3 regions of the Arthrobacter sp. 10N410 genome follow, and region 3 is predicted to be linked to each of the others. Evidence: riboswitches for the same ligand, from Rfam matches in the RefSeq annotation. Region 3 holds a riboswitch; each other region holds the start of a gene.

Region 1 (5,750 bases), on a different contig from region 3:
CCCGAGGGCGGTCGCAATACGTTCGGTGGTGGCAGCCAGGCCATCTTGTTCACAGGCGTAAGAGACGTGATCCATGCGCATGCCCTCATCTTGGCACTTTGTGATGGAGCTCTCAGCTTAGGCTGCCCTTACCGTGATGGGATGTCATTTTCCGGAGCTCACCGCGCGGATTTGCCCGGCCAGAACCACGGCACTTTCCGGCTCCCGGGCGTGCGCCGGGCGGCGGTGGGGCCGTTCTTCATTTTCGTCACAAAGCTATCCAGGCGTAATGGCGCGTTCGTAGACTGAAGCCAGGTCATGAGCGCCAGCATCGAGCCCCGGCTTGCTGGCCGGCAACCCTCCTTGCGCGGTGGGGTGCCCCGGGTGAAGACCTGGCCCGCCGGCGTCCGCCGGCAGGCAAGCGCGGCGCCAGAGCCGTTCCGGCCCCAGAGGCCAGGGGCGGCCTGTGCCCAGTCATTAGGGAGCTCTCCGATGTCCAACGCCTGGTCCTTTGAAACCCGCCAGATCCACGCCGGCCAGGAGCCGGACTCCGCCACCGGCGCGCGGTCGCTGCCGATCTACCAGACGACGTCGTTCGTCTTCCCCAGTGCAGAGAGCGCCGCCAACCGGTTCGCGCTCGCCGAGCTCGCCCCCATCTACACCCGGATCGGCAACCCCACCCAGGACGCGGTGGAACAGCGGGTCGCGAGCCTGGAGGGCGGCCTTGGGGCGCTCCTGCTCAGTTCCGGCCAGGCCGCCGAAACCTTCGCGATCCTCAACATCGCCGAGGCAGGAGACCACGTCGTCGCCAGCCCCAGCCTCTATGGCGGGACCTACAACCTGCTGGCCCACACGCTGAAGAAGTTCGGTATCTCCGTGACGTTCGTGGAGGACCCGGACAACCTTGAGCAGTGGCGCGATGCCGTGCAGCCGAACACCAAGCTGTTCTTCGGCGAGGTGGTCTCCAACCCCCGCCAGGACGTGCTGGACATCGAAGGCGTCGCAGACGTCGCCCACCGGGCCGGGGTGCCGCTGATCGTGGACAACACCCTCTCCACCCCCTACCTGATCCGCCCGATCGAGTGGGGCGCCGACATCGTGGTGCATTCGGCCACCAAGTATCTCGGCGGACACGGTGCCGCGATTGCCGGCGTGATCGTCGACTCCGGCAACTTTGACTTCGGCAAGGACCCGGAGCGCTTCCCCGGCTTCAACACCCCGGATCCCACGTACAACGGCCTGGTCTATGCCCGCGACCTCGGGGCGGACGGGGCGCTGGGAGCGAACCTGTCCTTCATCCTCAAGGCCCGGGTCCAGCTGCTGCGCGACCTCGGTTCGGCCGTCTCGCCGTTCAACGCCTTCCTCATCGCCCAGGGGATCGAGACGCTGAGCCTGCGGGTGGAACGGCACGTCGCCAACGCCCTGCGGGTGGCCGAATGGCTGGAAGCCAGGGACGACGTCGAATCCGTCGCCTACGCCGGGCTGCCGTCCAGCCCCTGGTACGAGCGCGGCCGGAAGTACGGCCCGAAGGGGACCGGCGCCGTCGTCGCGTTCAACCTCGCAGGGGGAGCGGAGGCCGGCAAACGCTTCGTCGACGCCCTCGAACTGCACTCCCATGTGGCGAACATCGGTGACGTGCGCTCGCTGGTCATCCACCCGGCGTCGACCACGCACAGCCAGCTCTCGCCGGAGCAGCAGGCGGTCGCCGGCGTCAATCCCGGCCTGGTCCGGCTCTCGGTGGGCCTCGAGCACATCGACGACATCATCGCGGACCTCGATGCCGGCTTCCGGGCGGCCAAGAACGCCTGAGGTCACGCAGCACGCCGACTTTCCCCACCTTTGCGGGGATGGCCCCGGGAATCGCCGACACTTCGGGGCGACCCGCCGGGCGCGTCTGTCAAAGGTGGGGAAACTGCGGTGTTGACGGGTCCGGCTGTCACACAGCCGTCACAATCTTCGCGCTTGCGCGGCCGTGTTTCGTAGAATCGACGCAGGTCATGAGTGCCAGTGACAGCCCCGGCTTGCTGGCCGGCAACCCTCCATTTGCGGCGGGGTGCCCCGGGTGAAGACCTGGCCTGCCGGTCAGCTGACGGCGGGCAAGCGCGAAGTTAGGTCCTCACATGACGATTGCCGTCACCCGCACGGGTGTACCCGAAAGCAAACCCTCCACTGTTCCCGACGGCGCTGGTTCCGACGGCGCTGGTTCCGACGGGACGGTGCAGTACCTCCCGATCGGTTCCCTGGCCCTTGAATCCGGTGCCACCCTGCCTGAGGTCACCCTCGCCTACGAGACCTGGGGGACGCTGAACGCCGATGCCTCCAATGCGGTGCTGATCGAGCACGCCCTGACCGGCGACACCCACGTGACCCGCGGCGCCGGCGAGGAACCGGGCTGGTGGGAGGAACTGGCAGGCCCCGGCGCCCCGGTGGACACGGACAAGTACTTCGTGGTCTCCATCAACATCCTCGGCGGCTGCTACGGCTCCACCGGGCCCTCCACGCCGGCCCCGGACGGCCGGCCCTGGGGCTCGCGCTTCCCGCTGGTCACCCTCCGGGACAGCACCGCGGCGGAAGCCCGGCTCGCCGACGCGCTGGGGATCAGCAGCTGGTATGCCGTGCTCGGCGGCTCGCTCGGGGGAGCGCGCGCGCTGGAGTGGGCGGTGACCTACCCGGCGCGGGTGCAGCGCTGCGCCGTGATTTCGGTCGGCGCCAGCAGCACCGCCGAACAGATCGCCTTCGCCCAGGCCCAGACCCTGGCAATCCGCCAGGACCCCAACTTCAACGGCGGCGACTACTACGGCGGCCCGGAACCGCACGCCGGACTGGCCCTCGCGCGCCGGATCGCGCACATCACCTACCGTTCCGCAGCCGAGCTGGACGGGCGCTTCGGACGCAACGCCCAGGCGGCCGAGGCCCCGCTGGAGGCCGGGTCGCTGGCCGGCCGCGGGCGCTACCAGGTGGAGAGCTACCTGGACCACCAGGGCAACAAGCTGGTGCGACGCTTCGACGCCAACAGCTACATCGCCATCACCGAGGCGCTCATGAGCCACGACGTGAGCCGCGGCCGGGGAAGCCTGGAGCAGGCCGTCTCCCTGGCCACCGCGGAGTTCTTCGTGGCGGCCGTGGACTCGGACCGGCTGTACTTTCCCGCCCAATCCCGAGAGCTCGCCGACGCCCTGCCGGGGGAGGTCCCCGTGCACGTCATCGAGGCCCCGATCGGCCACGACGGCTTCCTGACCGAAATCGGCCAGCTCAGCGAGCAGCTCCGGGGCAACTTCTTCGCCTAGCCGGCACCGCCGTGTGTGCATTTTTGCAGACGCACTCTGCGCGATTAGTCGTTGAGCTTGCCTCGATCGAAGTCCATACTCGTGGAGAATGACGCCGTGTGTTCCAACTCACACACACGTAGTCAACCTAATGGTCCACAGGGTGTCGACGACGACACCGAAGGAGTTCGCATGAGCACGGAAAACGCCGCCGCAAGGCGCGCAGAGGAGCCCGACGTCAAGACGTCCGGCCTGAAGAAGGTAGTAACGGCCTCCATGGCCGGCACGGTAGTGGAGTGGTACGAGTTCTTCCTCTACGCCTCCGCCGCCACCCTGGTTTTTGGCAAGATGTTTTTCCCCAATTCCGGAACGGAACTGGACGGCATCCTCGCCGCGTTCCTGACCTATGCGGTTGGCTTCGTGGCCCGCCCGATCGGCGGCATCGTCTTTGGCCACTTCGGCGACAAGTTCGGCCGCAAGAAGCTGCTGCAGCTGAGCATCATCCTGGTCGGCGTATCGACCTTCCTGATGGGCTGCCTCCCGGGCTTCGCGCAGATCGGCTACTGGGCCCCGGCCCTGCTGGTCTTCCTGCGCTTCGCCCAGGGCTTCGCCGTCGGCGGTGAATGGGGCGGCGCCGTCCTCCTCGTCGCCGAGCACAGCCCCAGCAAGTCCCGCGGCTTCTGGGCCAGCTGGCCGCAGTCCGCCGTCCCGCTGGGCAACCTGCTCGCCACTGCCGTGCTGTTCATCCTGTCCTCCGTGCTGTCTTCCGCGGACTTCCTTGGCTGGGGCTGGCGCGTCGCGTTCTGGCTCTCCGCCGTGATCGTCGTCGTCGGCTACTACATCCGCACCAAGGTCAGCGACGCCCCGATCTTCCTCGAGGCACAAAAGGAAGTTGTCACGGAGAACAAGGGCTACGGCGTCGCCGAGGTCTTCCGCCGCTACCCCCGCGGCGTCTTCACCGCCATGGGCCTGCGCTTCGCGGAGAACATCCTCTACTACCTGGTGGTCACCTTCTCGATCACCTACCTCAAGACCGTTGTCCACGCCGACACCGCCCGGATCCTGCTGCTCCTGCTCGTGGCGCACTTCATCCACTTCTCCGCGGTGCCGGTGGTCGGCCGTCTCTCGGACCGCTTCGGCCGCAAGCCCGTCTACATGGCCGGTGCCGTCCTGGGCGCCACCTGGGGCTTCTTCGCCTTCCCGATGATGGATACCGGCAACGATTTCATGATCCTTGCCGCTGTCATCATCGGACTGCTGTTCCACGCCCTGATGTACGCCGGCCAGCCGGCCATCATGGCCGAGATGTTCCCGACCCGGATGCGCTACTCCGGCGTCTCGCTCGGCTACCAGGTGACCTCGATCGTGGCCGGTTCGCTCGCCCCGATCATCGCCGTCGCGCTGCTGAGCCAGTACAAGTCCTCCGTCCCGGTGGCCATCTACCTGCTCATCGCCTGCGCCGTCACGGCCGTCGCGGTGTTCTTCCTCAAGGAAACCCGTGGCATCTCCCTGCACGACGTCGACGCCGCCGACGCCCAGGGCACCGCCGATCTGCTGGCCGCCGGTAAGCGGTAACCAGCACGCAGCTGCACAACCCAACGAACAGGCAGCCCCCGTTCCCGCGCTGCGGGGACGGGGGCTGCTGTCATCCGGGGATCTTGTGGCGGCCTCCGCAGCGCGCCGGGCTCAGCCGGCAAGCACATCCTGGCGTTCGGCGATCTCGGCCCGGACGGCCGCCACGACGGCCTGCACCGGCGCCGAACGCAGCGATTCCGATCTCGCAACTGCCCAGATCGGCAGCTGCCGCTGGAAGTCGTCCGGCAGGACCGGTACGAGCCCCGGTTTGCCGACGACGAGGAAATTCGGCAGCAGCCCGATCCCGGCGGCGCGGCGGACGGCCTCCAGCTGGGCGAAGATGCTGGTGGCCTGGAAGCTGGAGCGCGGCATCGGCAGCTGGGTGGAGCGGTGGCCGAGCTCGGCGACCTGCAGGGCCGACTCGACGTAGGAGACGAATCCGTGCTGCCGGACGTCGTCGAGCGTCACCGGGAGCCCGTGCTCGCGGGCGTACTCCGGGCTGGCGTACAGCCGCAGGAAGTAGTTGGACAGGAAGATGGTCTGCGCGTTGCTGACCTCCAGGTTGCCGACCACCACTTCCAGGTCCACCCCGGAGCGGTTCTGGCTTACCTTGCGGGTGGCGCTGAGCATCTCCACGTTCAGCAACGGATGTTCCTGCTGCAAACGGACCAGGGCCGGGGCGACGAATTCCGCGCCGAATCCGTCCGGGGTGCTGATCCGGACCAGGCCGGAGAGCACGTCCTCTGTCCGGGCGATCCGGCCGGACAGTGCTCCGAGTGTTCCCTCAATGGCTTCCGCCGCTGCCACGGCCAGTGATCCAAGTTCGGTGAGTTCCCAGCCGTGCGGGCTGCGCTCGAGTGTCCGGCCGCCGAGCTGTTTGTCCAGGGCGAGGATCCGGCGCGAGATGGTGGTGTGCGTGGTGCCCAGGGT
Region 2 (5,750 bases), 890 kb from region 3:
CGTCACCACCAAACCCTCCGAGCTGCGGGCGCCAACGGACAAGATCCACCCGATGCCGTTCCCCGGCCTGAACATCGACAACCTGCCGTTCTTCGCCGTCATCGCCGCCAACGCCCACGGCCAGACGATGATCCATGACTGGGTCTACGAGAACCGGGCCATCTACCTGACCGAGCTGAACAAGCTGGGCGCCCAGGTCCAGCTGCTGGATCCGCACCGGATCTACGTCAACGGGCCCACCAAGTGGCGGGCCGCGGAAGTCGGCTGCCCGCCGGCCCTGCGCCCGGCTGCCTGCCTGCTGCTGGCCATGCTCGCCGCGCGGGGCGTGTCAGAGCTGCGCAACATTTACGTGATCGAACGCGGCTACGAGGACCTGGCCGAGCGGCTTAACACCATCGGCGCCAAGATCGAGTATTTCCAGGACTGAATCGTCTGAGCGGCGATTTTGGGGTAGCGCGCCGGGGCGGGTGCTGACGCACAATGGTTGCATGCGCACCTTTGGCGTAGAGGAGGAACTGCTGATCGTGGATCCCGTTACCGGGGTCCCGCTGGCACTGGCCGACGCACTGTTGCGCGGACTGAAACCCGCCACCGCGGCAGCGGCCGCGGCGTCTGCCGCGGATCCGAACCACGATGACTCGGGCTTCAGTTTCGAGCTCAAGCTGGAGCAGATCGAGACCCAGACCGTGCCCTGCCTTGACCACAGCGCGCTGCTCCAGCAAATCAGGCAGTCCCGGGCTTTCGCGGGCCGCGTAGCCCGGATGCACGGAGCCCGGGTGGCAGCCCTGGCCACATCGCCGCTGGCAGCTGCCACCCACACGACGCCCAACCCGCGGTACGCCACCATGCAGAAGCGCTTCGGCCTTACGGTGCAGGAGCAGCTGACGTGCGGCTTCCACGTCCATACCTTCATCGAGTCCCCGGAGGAGGGCGTCGCCGTCCTCGACCGGATCCGGGACAAACTGGCGGTGCTGATCGCGCTCAGCGCCAACTCACCCTTTTGGAACGGGACGGAGACCGGCTTCGAAAGCTACCGCACCCAGGCCTGGAACCGCTGGCCGGCGGCGGGGCCCTCCATGATATTTGGGAGCCTTCCGGTCTACCGGCGGGTGGTCACGAGGCTGCTGGAAAGCGGGGTGCTGTTCGACGAAGGGATGATCTATTTTGATGCCCGGCTGGCCCGGCACCACCCCACTGTGGAGGTCCGGGTCGCGGATGTCTGCCTGCGGGCGGAGGACGCGGCGCTGATCGCGGTGCTGGTGCGCGCCCTCGTGGAGTCCGCCAGCCGGGAGTGGCGCGACGGTGTGGATCCGGCCCCGGTGCCGACGGTCCTGCTAAAAATGGCCGCGTGGCAGGCCAGCAACTGCGGGCTGCGCGGCGAGCTGCTGGACTTCGGCAGCTTCCGTCCCGCTCCCGCCGGCGAGGTGGCGCACGCCCTGGTCGACTTCGTGGCCCCCGTCCTAGCGGAGCAAGGGGAGCTGGACCTGGTGCGCCGCGGCGTGGACCGCGTCCTGGCGCACGGCACGGGCTCGCAGTTGCAGCGCCAGGCGCTCTGCGCTCCGGGGCTGGACACCCCCTCCGACGACGCCGGCCTGGCCGCCGTCGTCGCCCATGCCGTGCGGGTCACGATGCACGGTGCGGACGCCGAGGGAATGTCAGAACCGGCCCCCGTGCTTTCGCGGGTGCGCCGGGGCTAGACCTGCTTGAGCGCCTGCCCGAGGTCGCGGATCAGGTCCTCGACGTCTTCCAGCCCCACCGAGAGCCGCACGACGCCGTCGCTCAGCCCGATAGCCGCGCGCCCCTCCGGGCCCATGGCGCGGTGCGTGGTGGTGGCCGGATGCGTGATCAGGGACTTTGAATCACCGAGGTTGTTGGAAATATCGATGATCCGCAACGCGTCCAGCAGCGCGAACGCGGCTTCCTTGGCGGAGCGGCCGGGCGAGGGCGAAAGCTCCAGAGTCAACACCGTGCCGCCGGCTTTCATCTGCCTGGCGGCCAGCTCGTACTGCGGGTGGGACGGCAGCAGCGGGTACTTAACCCAGCTGACCGCGGGCTGGGCCTCCAGCCATTCGGCCAGCCGAAGCGCCGAGGCGGACGAGTGGTTCACCCGCAGGGCCATCGTCTCCAGTCCCTTACTCAGCACCCAGGCGTTGAAGGCGGACAATGCCGGGCCGGTGTGGCGCATGAGCTGCTTGACCGGGCCCTCGATGAATTCCCGGGTGCCCAGGATCGCGCCGCCGAGCACCCGGCCCTGGCCATCGATGTGCTTGGTGCCGGAGTACACGACCACGTCCGCGCCCAGCTCCCCGCACCGCTGCAGCAGGGGAGTGGCGAAGACGTTGTCCACCACCACGGTCGCACCGGCGGCGTGCGCCAGTTCGCTCACGGCGGCGATGTCCACAATTTCCTGCATGGGGTTCGAGGGAGATTCGAAGAACACGGCCGTCGTCGGCACGGCCAGCGCCGACCGCCACTGCTCGAGGTCCGGGCCGTCCACGAAGACTGTCTCCACGCCCCAGCGCGGCAGGATCTCATTGAGGATGACGAAGCAGGATCCGAAGAGCGAGCGGGCGGCGACCACGCGGTCGCCGGCCCCCAGCAATGCCCCGAGAGCGGTGAACACCGCAGACATGCCCGACGCCGTCGCAAAGCACGCCTCGGTTCCCTCCAACAGCCGGAGGCGTTCCTGGAAGGTGGCCACCGAGGGGTTGCCGTAGCGGGAATAGACAAACCGTTCGTCCTCGCCGGTGAAGGCGCGCTCAGCCGCGGCGGCGGATTCGTAGACGAAGCCCGAGTTCAGGAAGATCGGTTCGGTGGTTTCCTGGAACCCGGTGCGGTCGAGTCCGCCGCGGACGGCCTGGGTGTCCGGGCTCCAGCCCTGGGCATCGGGATTGAAGCTCACTTAGTGCTTTCCAGGTTGGTCGGCAGGCCGTGGTTCTTCCAGCCGTTCACGGTCCGGGCGCCGGTCGGGCCCGGTTCGCCTTCGAAGCCCTCGAGGACGTTGTAGGCGGTGAAGCCGGCCGCCGTGGCGGCGTTCGCGGCGGCGACCGAGCGGGCGCCGGAACGGCACAGGAAGATGAGCTCGGCCGCCGTGGCGCCAGGCGCGTGCTGCCGCAGTTGCCGCTGGAGTTGCCGCTGCAGTTGCTCCAGGAAGTGCGGGTTGGGGGCTCCGCCGGCCAGGGTCCACTGGACGAACAGCGGATCCTGCCGGTCTTCGGTGCCGGCCCCGGTGACCGGGACGCCGATCTGCGACCATTCCGCCTCGGTGCGGACGTCCACCAGGATGGCGCCCGCCCCGACCTTGGCCCAGGCTTCCTGCGGGCTCAGGTCTCCGGCGTAACTCATGCGTGGCCCTCGCCGGTGAACTCGGCGCCGTCGAGCTCATCCACCGCGTTGGCGACGGCGGCGTCGGCGCTCGCGATCGCGGCCGGCAGCACGACGGCCTGGGCCACGATCACGGTGCTGCCGTTGAAGGTGGCGGAGGGGCTGCCGTGCAGGACGTAGCCCTCGGCCAGGGCGGCCGAAACGCGCTCGCAGAAGCTGCGGTCATCGGGCCCGGTGAACAGCCGGTACGCCAGTCTTTCCTCGGCGGGTCCGGGTGCGGCGGGGGATTGGGCGGGGGCTGTGGCGGGCACAGCGGGTGCGGATGCGTCGGGCACGACGGATCTCCTTACTTTCACGCTTGCAGCTCGAATGGTCGATATGCCGAGTATTCACCTGAGGCACCCCGCCGCGAAAGGGAGGGTTGCCGACCGGCCAGTCAGGGCTTGGCGCCGGGTCTCATTACTCCCCAAAAACGTAGCACTTACGACGCCGGCGGCACCGGCGGCGTCGTCATGTTAAGTCACGCGGACGCTGGCATGGCACCTTTCCGGGGGCGGAGCAGCATCACCCGGGACCGGCCGGCTCCTACTCGATCGTGGCGAACAGTTCGTTGAGCTCGGCCGTGAGCTGCCGCCGCAGTTCGGGGGTGCCGATCTCCTTGCCGTCGATGTGGTTCACCGGGGCGAGGAGCCGGATGCTTGAGATGAGCCAGACGGCGTCGGCGTCGTACAGATCGGCAGGTACCAGCGGGCCGTAGCCGAGCTCCCACCCGGCGGCCTTGGCCGCGGTGAACAGGGCGCCCTGCGAGGTGCCCGGGAGGATTCCGCTGTCCAGCTGCGGGGTGATCAGCCGGCGCACGGTGCGGACGCCGCCCGCGCCGTCGTCGCTGGTCTCCAGGTGCGCCAGCAGCACGGTCGACGTCGGGCCCTCCAGGACCCGGCCGTCGGCGGAGGTGAAGATGACGTCGTCCGCGCCCTGGTGGTGGGCGTACCGGAGCGCCGCCATGTTGACCGCGTAGGACAGGGTCTTGGCGCCCAGCAGCAGCCACGGGGCGCGTTCGCCCACCTCGCTGTCGTAGCCGCGGTCCAGCAGGATGACGTCGATGCCGGTCTCGCGCTGCCGGCGGCCGGCTTCCGGCGGCGGCGAGGCCTGCACCCAGCACGTCGGCGTGGCCGCGCCCTCCACGCCGCGGCTGGCGAGCAGCTTCACCACGACCTCGTCCGCTCCGCCGGCCCCGTCGCCGGCGGCTCCGACCGCCGTGGCGGCCCGGCCGCGGTATTCGCTGACCGCGGTCTCGATCGCGCGCCGCCAGGCGTCCTCCGCCGGGATGTCCAACTCCAGCGCGCGCGCCGAGCCGGCCAGCCGGGTCAGGTGGGCCTGCAGCTTGCGCGGGCGTCCCCCCACCACCAGCAGCGACTCGAAAACGCCGTCGCCGCGGGTGGCACCCTGGTCGGTGGCCATCAGCTGCGGCTTGGACGAGTCGGCGACGCGGCCCTTCTCAAACGCGGGATCGAGGAACACCAGCACTGTCGCGCGGGCCGGAACAGAGGCGGGGGTAGTCATGCCTTCAGCTTAGTGCGGCCCGGGTCGGGATAAGCTGTGCGGGTTGCCCGTTCCGGAACTGTTCCGCGGGTCTGGAGCTTGAGGGGTTTGCCTGTGCTGTGGCCATTTTCGCTGGCGGGGTCACTTCCGTCCTGGGTGATCCTGATCCTGACCGTCATCGACCTCGGTATCCGGGTCGTTGCCCTCGGCATCATCCCGGGCAACCGCCGCCCCACCACGGCCATGGCTTGGCTCCTGATCATCTTTTTCGTTCCGGCCGTGGGCGTGGTCCTCTTCCTGCTCTTCGGCAACTTCCGGCTCTCCCGCAAGCGCCGGGCGCAGCAGGACGCGGTGAACACCCGGGTGCGGGCCGGCACGTCGGAACTGGCCATGGTGGAAAGCAAGTACGAGGGCCCGGAATGGGTGTCCTCCGCAGCGGAGCTGAACAAGACGCTCGGTTCCCTGCCCATGGTGGACGGCAACCACGTGGAGCTCCTGCCCGGCTACCCGGATTCGATTAAGGCGATGGCGGCGGCGGTGCGCGAAGCCGAGTCCTTTATCAACGCCGAGTTCTACATCCTCAGCTCGGACCACATCACGGATGACCTGCTGACGGCGATGGAAGAGGCCGCCGAGCGCGGCGTCGAAGTCCGCCTCCTGTTCGACCACTTGGGCACCCTGCGGATTAAGGGGTACAGCAAGCTCATCGCCCGGCTCAAGGCCAGCAAGATCCGCTGGCGGCCCATGCTGCCGCTGCGGCCCGTGCACGGCCAGTGGCGCCGCCCGGACCTGCGCAACCACCGCAAGATCATGGTGATCGACGGCGAGGTCGCCTTCACCGGGTCGCAGAACCTGATCGAACCGTCCTACAACAACCCGCGGCA
Region 3 (5,750 bases):
CCGCCGTCCTGGAAGCTCTGCCCGAGCTCCCGCCGCCGCTGGTGCTGCAGTTTTGGGCCACCCTGCAGTCCGGGGTGGTGCAGTTTGGGGCCGCCGCGTGCCACGTGCGATCTCCTTCGGCAGCTCTGGTGCGTACCTGTCGAATTTACCGCACGCGGCCCGGGCTGCGCTGCCGGTCAGTCGACGGAGCAGGGGGCTGCGCCAGCGGTGCCAGGCGTGTTCGGCGCCCAGTGCGGATAGCTGCGCGTGTCGTTGGCCGGCACCCAGCGTCCGGCGTCCACGACGTAGTCCCAGCCCAGGCCGTTCCGCCGCAGCTCCTGGAGCCCGGCGAGCAGCCGCTGCGCGTCGTTGAGCCGTGAGCCGAGGCCGAAGCTGGCCCGGAGCGAACCGGCGGGCAGGCCGAGCCGTTTTAGCAGCGGGTGGGCGCAGAACCGGCCGTCGCGCAGGCCTATGCCGTGCTCCGCGGACAGGTATGCGGCGACCAGGCCTGCGTCGTAACCGGCGACCGAGAAGTTGACCACGCCGATCGTCCCGGGGCCGCCTTCCCGGCCGGTGTCCTCGAAGATGTGGTGGACCGTTACGCCGTCGATCCGCTCCAGCCCCTCGACCAGGAAGGAACGGATGGCGTCCTCGTGGGCGTGCCACTGCTGCTCGTCCAGCGCCTCGATAACCTGGCTGGCGCGGGCCAGCGCGGCCGCGCCCAGGACATTGGGGGAGCCGCCCTCGTGGCGGGCCGGCCCGGTGGTCCAGCTGACGGCGTCGAGTCGTGCGTCCCGTACTGCGCCGCCGCCAGCCAAGTGCGGGGTGCCGGCGTCCAGCCAGTCCGGCCGGCCCACCAGCACGCCGGCGCCGAACGGGGCGTAGAGCTTGTGGCCGGAGAAGGCGAGGTAGTCGACGTCGTCCGCGGCGATGTTGATGCGGCGGTGCGGGGCCAACTGGGCCGCATCGACGGCGATCCGGGCGCCGAATTCGTGCGCCAGCGCGGCCAGCTCACGGATCGGCAGGATTTCGCCGGTGACGTTGGACGCGCCGGTCACGGCGAGCAGGCTTACTCCGCCGAGGGCGAGTTCCGCCCGGAGCCGCTCCACGGTGCCGGCCAGGGTGGGCGCCGCGACGACGCTGCGGTGCGGGACGTTTTGCCAGGGCAGCAGGTTGGCGTGGTGCTCGATGTCGAGGTAAAGCACCTCGCCGGTGTGTCGGCCGTCGTCGACGGGCAGGCAGCCGGCCAGCAGGTTCAGTGCGTCGGTGGTGTTCCGGGTGAAGATCACGGAGTCATCCGGACGGCCGCCGACGAACCCGCGGACGATGTTCCGGGCGTTTTCGTACACCGAGGTACTCAGTTGGGAGGCGTAGCCGGCGCCGCGGTGCACGCTGGCGTAGTACGGCAGGATCTCGTTCAGGTAGGCGGACACCACGGACAGCGCCGGGGCGGAGGCTCCGTAGTCCAGGTTGGCGTACCGGACCTGGCCGCCCTGGATCAGGGGGGCCAGGATTTCGGCGCCGGAAACCGCGGACAGTGGCCGGCGGGCGGCGTCGAAGCGTGCGTCGGTGAACTCCGGGCCGCCGGCGCTGGTGGTGTGGGTGGGGATGGTGGCAGTCGTCATGGGACCTCGCTCGAAAAGGACCCCGCACACAGGGGATCCGCGCTTGCCGGGTCCGCTCCGGACCGGCCAGGTCGTCACCCGGGGCACCCCGCCGCGAATGGAGGGTTGCCGGCCAGCAAACCGGGGTTTTGCGCTGGCACTCGTGACCTGCTTCGAGCCTAGGACATGGCCGGTCGCACGGAAAAGGGAGGGCGGAATATGAAGCGTAGTGTTACGGGCTGCCTCGGGCGTGGCCGGCTAGAGCAGGTCGTCGAGGCCCGGGTTGAGGCGCTTGAGGACTTCGGAGTGCAGGATCGAGTTGGTCGCCAGCGCGTTGCCGCCGAAGGGGCCGTCCTCTCCCTCGAGCGAGGTGAAGCGGCCGCCGGCCTCCGTCACGATCGGGACCAGCGCCGCCATGTCGTAGAGGTTGAGTTCGGGCTCGCAGGCGATGTCGACGGCGCCTTCGGCCACGAGGCAGTAGGACCAGAAATCGCCGTAGGCGCGGGTACGCCAGACCTCCTCGGTGAGTCCGAGGAACTCGTCGAGGTTGCCGCGCTGCTTCCAGCCGCCGAGGCTCGAATAGGACAGTGACGCATCGGCGAGCCGGGAGACGTTGGAGACCCGCAGCCGGGTCGCGGCGGCCAGTGAGCGGCCCATGTAGGCGCCGGCGCCCTTTGCGGCCCACCAGCGCTTGCCCAGTGCGGGGGCGCTGACGACGCCCACCACGGGTTCGCCTTCGTCGACGAGGGCGATCAGGGTGGCCCAGACCGGGACGCCGCGGACGAAATTCTTGGTGCCGTCGATCGGGTCGATGATCCAGCGGCGCGAACCGTGGCCGGAGCTGCCGAACTCCTCGCCCAGGACGGCGTCGCGCGGGCGGGAGCGGGACAGCTGCCCGCGGATGGCTTCCTCGGCGGACTTGTCCGCGTCGGTGACGGGGGTCAGGTCCGGCTTCGTCTCGATCCGAAGGTCGAGCGCCTTGAAGCGGCTCATGGTCTGGGAATCTACGGAATCTGCCAGTACATGGGCAAGGCGCAGGTCATCGTTGTAGCTCGAAGCTGGTTGGCTCATGCTTCCAAACTACCGTCAAAACGCGCCGCGGACCGGGAGGCCACGTCGCTGCCGCCAAGTAGACGCGGCTATGAGACGCTGCCGAGTTCCTTGGTGTCCTGCGCTTCCAGCCGCGGATCGGTGCCCAGCAGCCGGCGCAGCGACGCGAGCCGGGCCGGGCCGGACGGGCCCGCGTGGCCGCCCTGCACCCAGGCGTCCACGCCGCAATTGACGGCGGTGGCGTCGTGCTTGCAGCCCCGCTCGCAGTCATCGGTGCCGGGCGCCAGGTCCGGGAAGGAACGCAGGATCCTGTCCGGGTCCACATGGGCCAGGCCGAAGGAGCGGATGCCCGGGGTGTCGATGATCCAGCTGCCCGCAGGCGCATCGCTGACCTTCAGCGCCAGCGCGGAGGAGGAGGTGTGGCGGCCGCGGCCGGTGACCGCGTTGACGCCGCCGGTGGCCCGTTCGGCGCCGGTGAGTGCGTTCACCATGGTGGATTTGCCGACGCCGGAGTGGCCCAGCATGACGGTGACCTTCCCGTCGAGGTAGTCCCGCAGCTGCGACACGGCGGCCTTGTCCAGCCGGGCGGACAGGCCGTCATCGGAGCGGGCGTCGATGCCGGAGGCGGCCGAATCCGCGGTTTTGGAGATGATCACCGGGAAATCCAGGTGCTGGTAGTTGGCCAGCAGCTCGGCGGGGTCCTTGACGTCGGCCTTGGTGACGAGCAGCAGCGGTTCGATGCCGGCGTCGTAGGCGGCCACCAGAGCGCGGTCGATGAAGCCGGTGCGGGGTTCCGGGTTGGCTGCGGCCACGACAACGACGAGCTGGTCGGCGTTGGCGACGACGGCGCGTTCGATCGGGTCCGTGTCGTCCGCGCTGCGGCGCAACAGCGTCCTGCGGTCCTGGATCTTGACCAGCCGGGCCAGGGTGTCGGGTTCGCCGCTGACGTCCCCGACGAGCGAGACGAAGTCCCCGGCAACTACGGGGTTGCGGCGCAGCTCCCTGGCCCGCGCCGCGATGATCTTGCGTTCGTCGGCGGTGCCCTCGCCGACGACGGCGGTGTAGCGTCCGCGGTCCACGGTGACGATCCGGCCGGTGACGGCGTCGTCGTAGCTGGGCCGGTCCTTGGTGCGGGGGCGGGAGCCCTTTTTGTTGGGGCGGATCCGGACGTCGGATTCGTCCCAGGAGTCAGTGCTGCGTGCCACCGGCGGCGTCCTTGTCTGCGGTGCTTGCCTGGCTGAGCATGGCCCCCCACAGCTGCGGGAAGCCGGGCATGGTCTTGGCCGTGGTGGCGATGTCCTCGACCTCCACGTCCGGGACGGCGAGACCGAGGATTGCGCCCGCGGTGGCCATGCGGTGGTCCGCGTAGCTGTGCACGACGCCGCCGTGCAGCTTCGCCGGCCTAATGATGAGTCCGTCGGGGGTCTCTTCGGCGTCCCCGCCAAGGCGGTTGATTTCCGCGACGAGGGCGGCAAGCCGGTCGGTTTCGTGGCCCCGGAGGTGGGCGATGCCGCTCAGCCGGGAGGGGCCGGTGGCCAGGGCACAGAGGGCTGCCACGGTCGGGGCGAGTTCGCTGGTTTCGTCAAAGTCGCCGCCCTTGATCTCCGGGCCGCCGCTCACGGTCAGGGTGCCGTGCTCCAGCGTCACGGTGGCGCCCATGGTGGCCAGGATGCCGCGCCAGAGATCGCCGACCTGGGTGGTCCCGGCCGGCCAGTTGGGGATCCGCACGGTTCCGCGGGTGGCGAGGGCCGCGGCGAGAAACGGCCCGGCATTGGAGAGGTCCTGTTCGATCCGCTGGTCGAAGGCGCGGATCGGGCCGGGGGAAATAACCCAGTGGTTCGGCACCGAGTCATCGACCGCCACGCCCACGCCGCGCAGCACGGCGACCGTCATGTTGATGTGGTCCAGGCTCGGTACGGGCTTTCCCACGTGTTCGAGGTGGAGTCCCTCGGTAAAGCGGGCTCCCGCGAGCAGCAGGGCGGAAACGAACTGCGACGAGGCGCTGGCGTCGATGACGAGGTGGCCGCCGCGGACTTCTCCCGTTCCCTGGACGGAAAACGGCAACGACGACGCCGGTCCGCCGTCGGGGGCGCTAACGGCGACGCCGAGACCGGTCAGTGCCTCGATGATGGTGCCCATCGGCCGGTTTCGGGCGTGGGGATCGCCGTCGAATGCTGAGCGGCCGCGGTGCAGCGCGGCGACCGGAGGCACGAAGCGCATCACCGTGCCGGCCAGGCCGCAGTCGATTGAGGTGTCCGCGGCAGCGGCATCCGGGGCGATGGGGGTGATGTCCAGGTCCGGGCCGTAGGCGCCGTCGCCGGGCACTTCGGTGATGGTGGCCCCCAGCTGCCGGAGGGCCTCGATCATCAGGGCCGAGTCCCGGGAGTGCAGCGGAGCACGGAGCTTGGACGGCCCGTCCGCGAGGGCGGCCAAGATCAGGTACCGGTTAGTCAGGGACTTGGAGCCGGGAACGGTGACGGTGGCGTCGACGGGACGCTCGGCGAAGGGCGCACGCCAATGCGGACCGCCGCCGGCCGGAAGGGAAGGGGCTGCAGCGGTGGGGGTGGTGCCAGTCATTGCCGTCTTAGGCCCCGACAGCGTGGTCGACGGCCTTGCGGACCGCCTTGTCAGCCTTCTTCAGCTTCTTGCCGGTGGTCTTCCGGGCGTCCGCGGCGAGGTGTGCGGTGGTCTTCCGGGCGTCGGCGGCGAGGTGCTCTGCACGCCAGGCCAGGCTCGGCTTGCCCGCGGTGTCCACGGAAGCCAGCAGCACCCCGCCGGTCAGTGAGACGTTCTTCAGCAGCTGCTTGCGCCGGGCGTCGCGGCCTTCCTTGGACGAGATGTCCGCGCTGCGCCATTCAACGTAGCCATTGAGCGCCGAGATCACAGCGAGCACGGTGGCGGCCAGGCGGGAGGCCTTGCCGAGGGCCAGGCACACGCCGGCACCCACCTGGGTGCCGCCGATCACGCGGGCCAGGACTTTCTCGTCGGCCTGGAAGGGGAGGGACTCAGCCGCGCGGCGCAGCAGGGGAGACAGCTGTGTCGCAGTGTCATCCGCATTCTTTAGCTTGTCCATGCCTGCGAGCACGAAACTGGAGGCGAGCATGGGGCGGGCGAGAA

What was found. A riboswitch is a leader RNA that binds a small molecule or an ion and turns the genes downstream of it on or off. The one in region 3 is predicted to bind S-adenosylmethionine.
Region 1: another riboswitch for S-adenosylmethionine. It lies ahead of metX (homoserine O-acetyltransferase MetX); the one in region 3 lies ahead of AC1DB8_RS04415 (aminotransferase class V-fold PLP-dependent enzyme).
Region 2: another riboswitch for S-adenosylmethionine. It lies ahead of AC1DB8_RS00220 (DUF1737 domain-containing protein); the one in region 3 lies ahead of AC1DB8_RS04415 (aminotransferase class V-fold PLP-dependent enzyme).

What each region holds. Positions count from the first base shown of each region.
Region 1 is NZ_JBFTIP010000009.1:21,675-27,424, forward strand. It holds gene AC1DB8_RS15455 (VOC family protein) at 1-81, opposite strand, end outside; SAM riboswitch class IV at 294-409, shown strand; gene AC1DB8_RS15460 (bifunctional o-acetylhomoserine/o-acetylserine sulfhydrylase) at 472-1,788, shown strand; SAM riboswitch class IV at 1,973-2,088, shown strand; gene metX (homoserine O-acetyltransferase MetX) at 2,100-3,266, shown strand; gene AC1DB8_RS15470 (MFS transporter) at 3,438-4,820, shown strand; gene AC1DB8_RS15475 (LysR family transcriptional regulator) at 4,932-5,750, opposite strand, start outside.
Region 2 is NZ_JBFTIP010000001.1:45,761-51,510, forward strand. It holds gene AC1DB8_RS00200 (UDP-N-acetylglucosamine 1-carboxyvinyltransferase) at 1-427, shown strand, start outside; gene AC1DB8_RS00205 (glutamate--cysteine ligase 2) at 489-1,697, shown strand; gene AC1DB8_RS00210 (O-succinylhomoserine sulfhydrylase) at 1,694-2,902, opposite strand; gene AC1DB8_RS00215 (rhodanese-like domain-containing protein) at 2,899-3,345, opposite strand; gene AC1DB8_RS00220 (DUF1737 domain-containing protein) at 3,342-3,659, opposite strand; SAM riboswitch class IV at 3,674-3,788, opposite strand; gene AC1DB8_RS00225 (aminodeoxychorismate lyase) at 3,910-4,887, opposite strand; gene cls (cardiolipin synthase) at 4,981-5,750, shown strand, end outside.
Region 3 is NZ_JBFTIP010000001.1:935,600-941,349, forward strand. It holds gene AC1DB8_RS04410 (class I SAM-dependent methyltransferase) at 1-104, opposite strand, end outside; gene AC1DB8_RS04415 (aminotransferase class V-fold PLP-dependent enzyme) at 177-1,604, opposite strand; SAM riboswitch class IV at 1,639-1,752, opposite strand; gene hisN (histidinol-phosphatase) at 1,842-2,654, opposite strand; gene rsgA (ribosome small subunit-dependent GTPase A) at 2,723-3,838, opposite strand; gene aroA (3-phosphoshikimate 1-carboxyvinyltransferase) at 3,822-5,210, opposite strand; gene AC1DB8_RS04435 (DoxX family protein) at 5,218-5,750, opposite strand, start outside.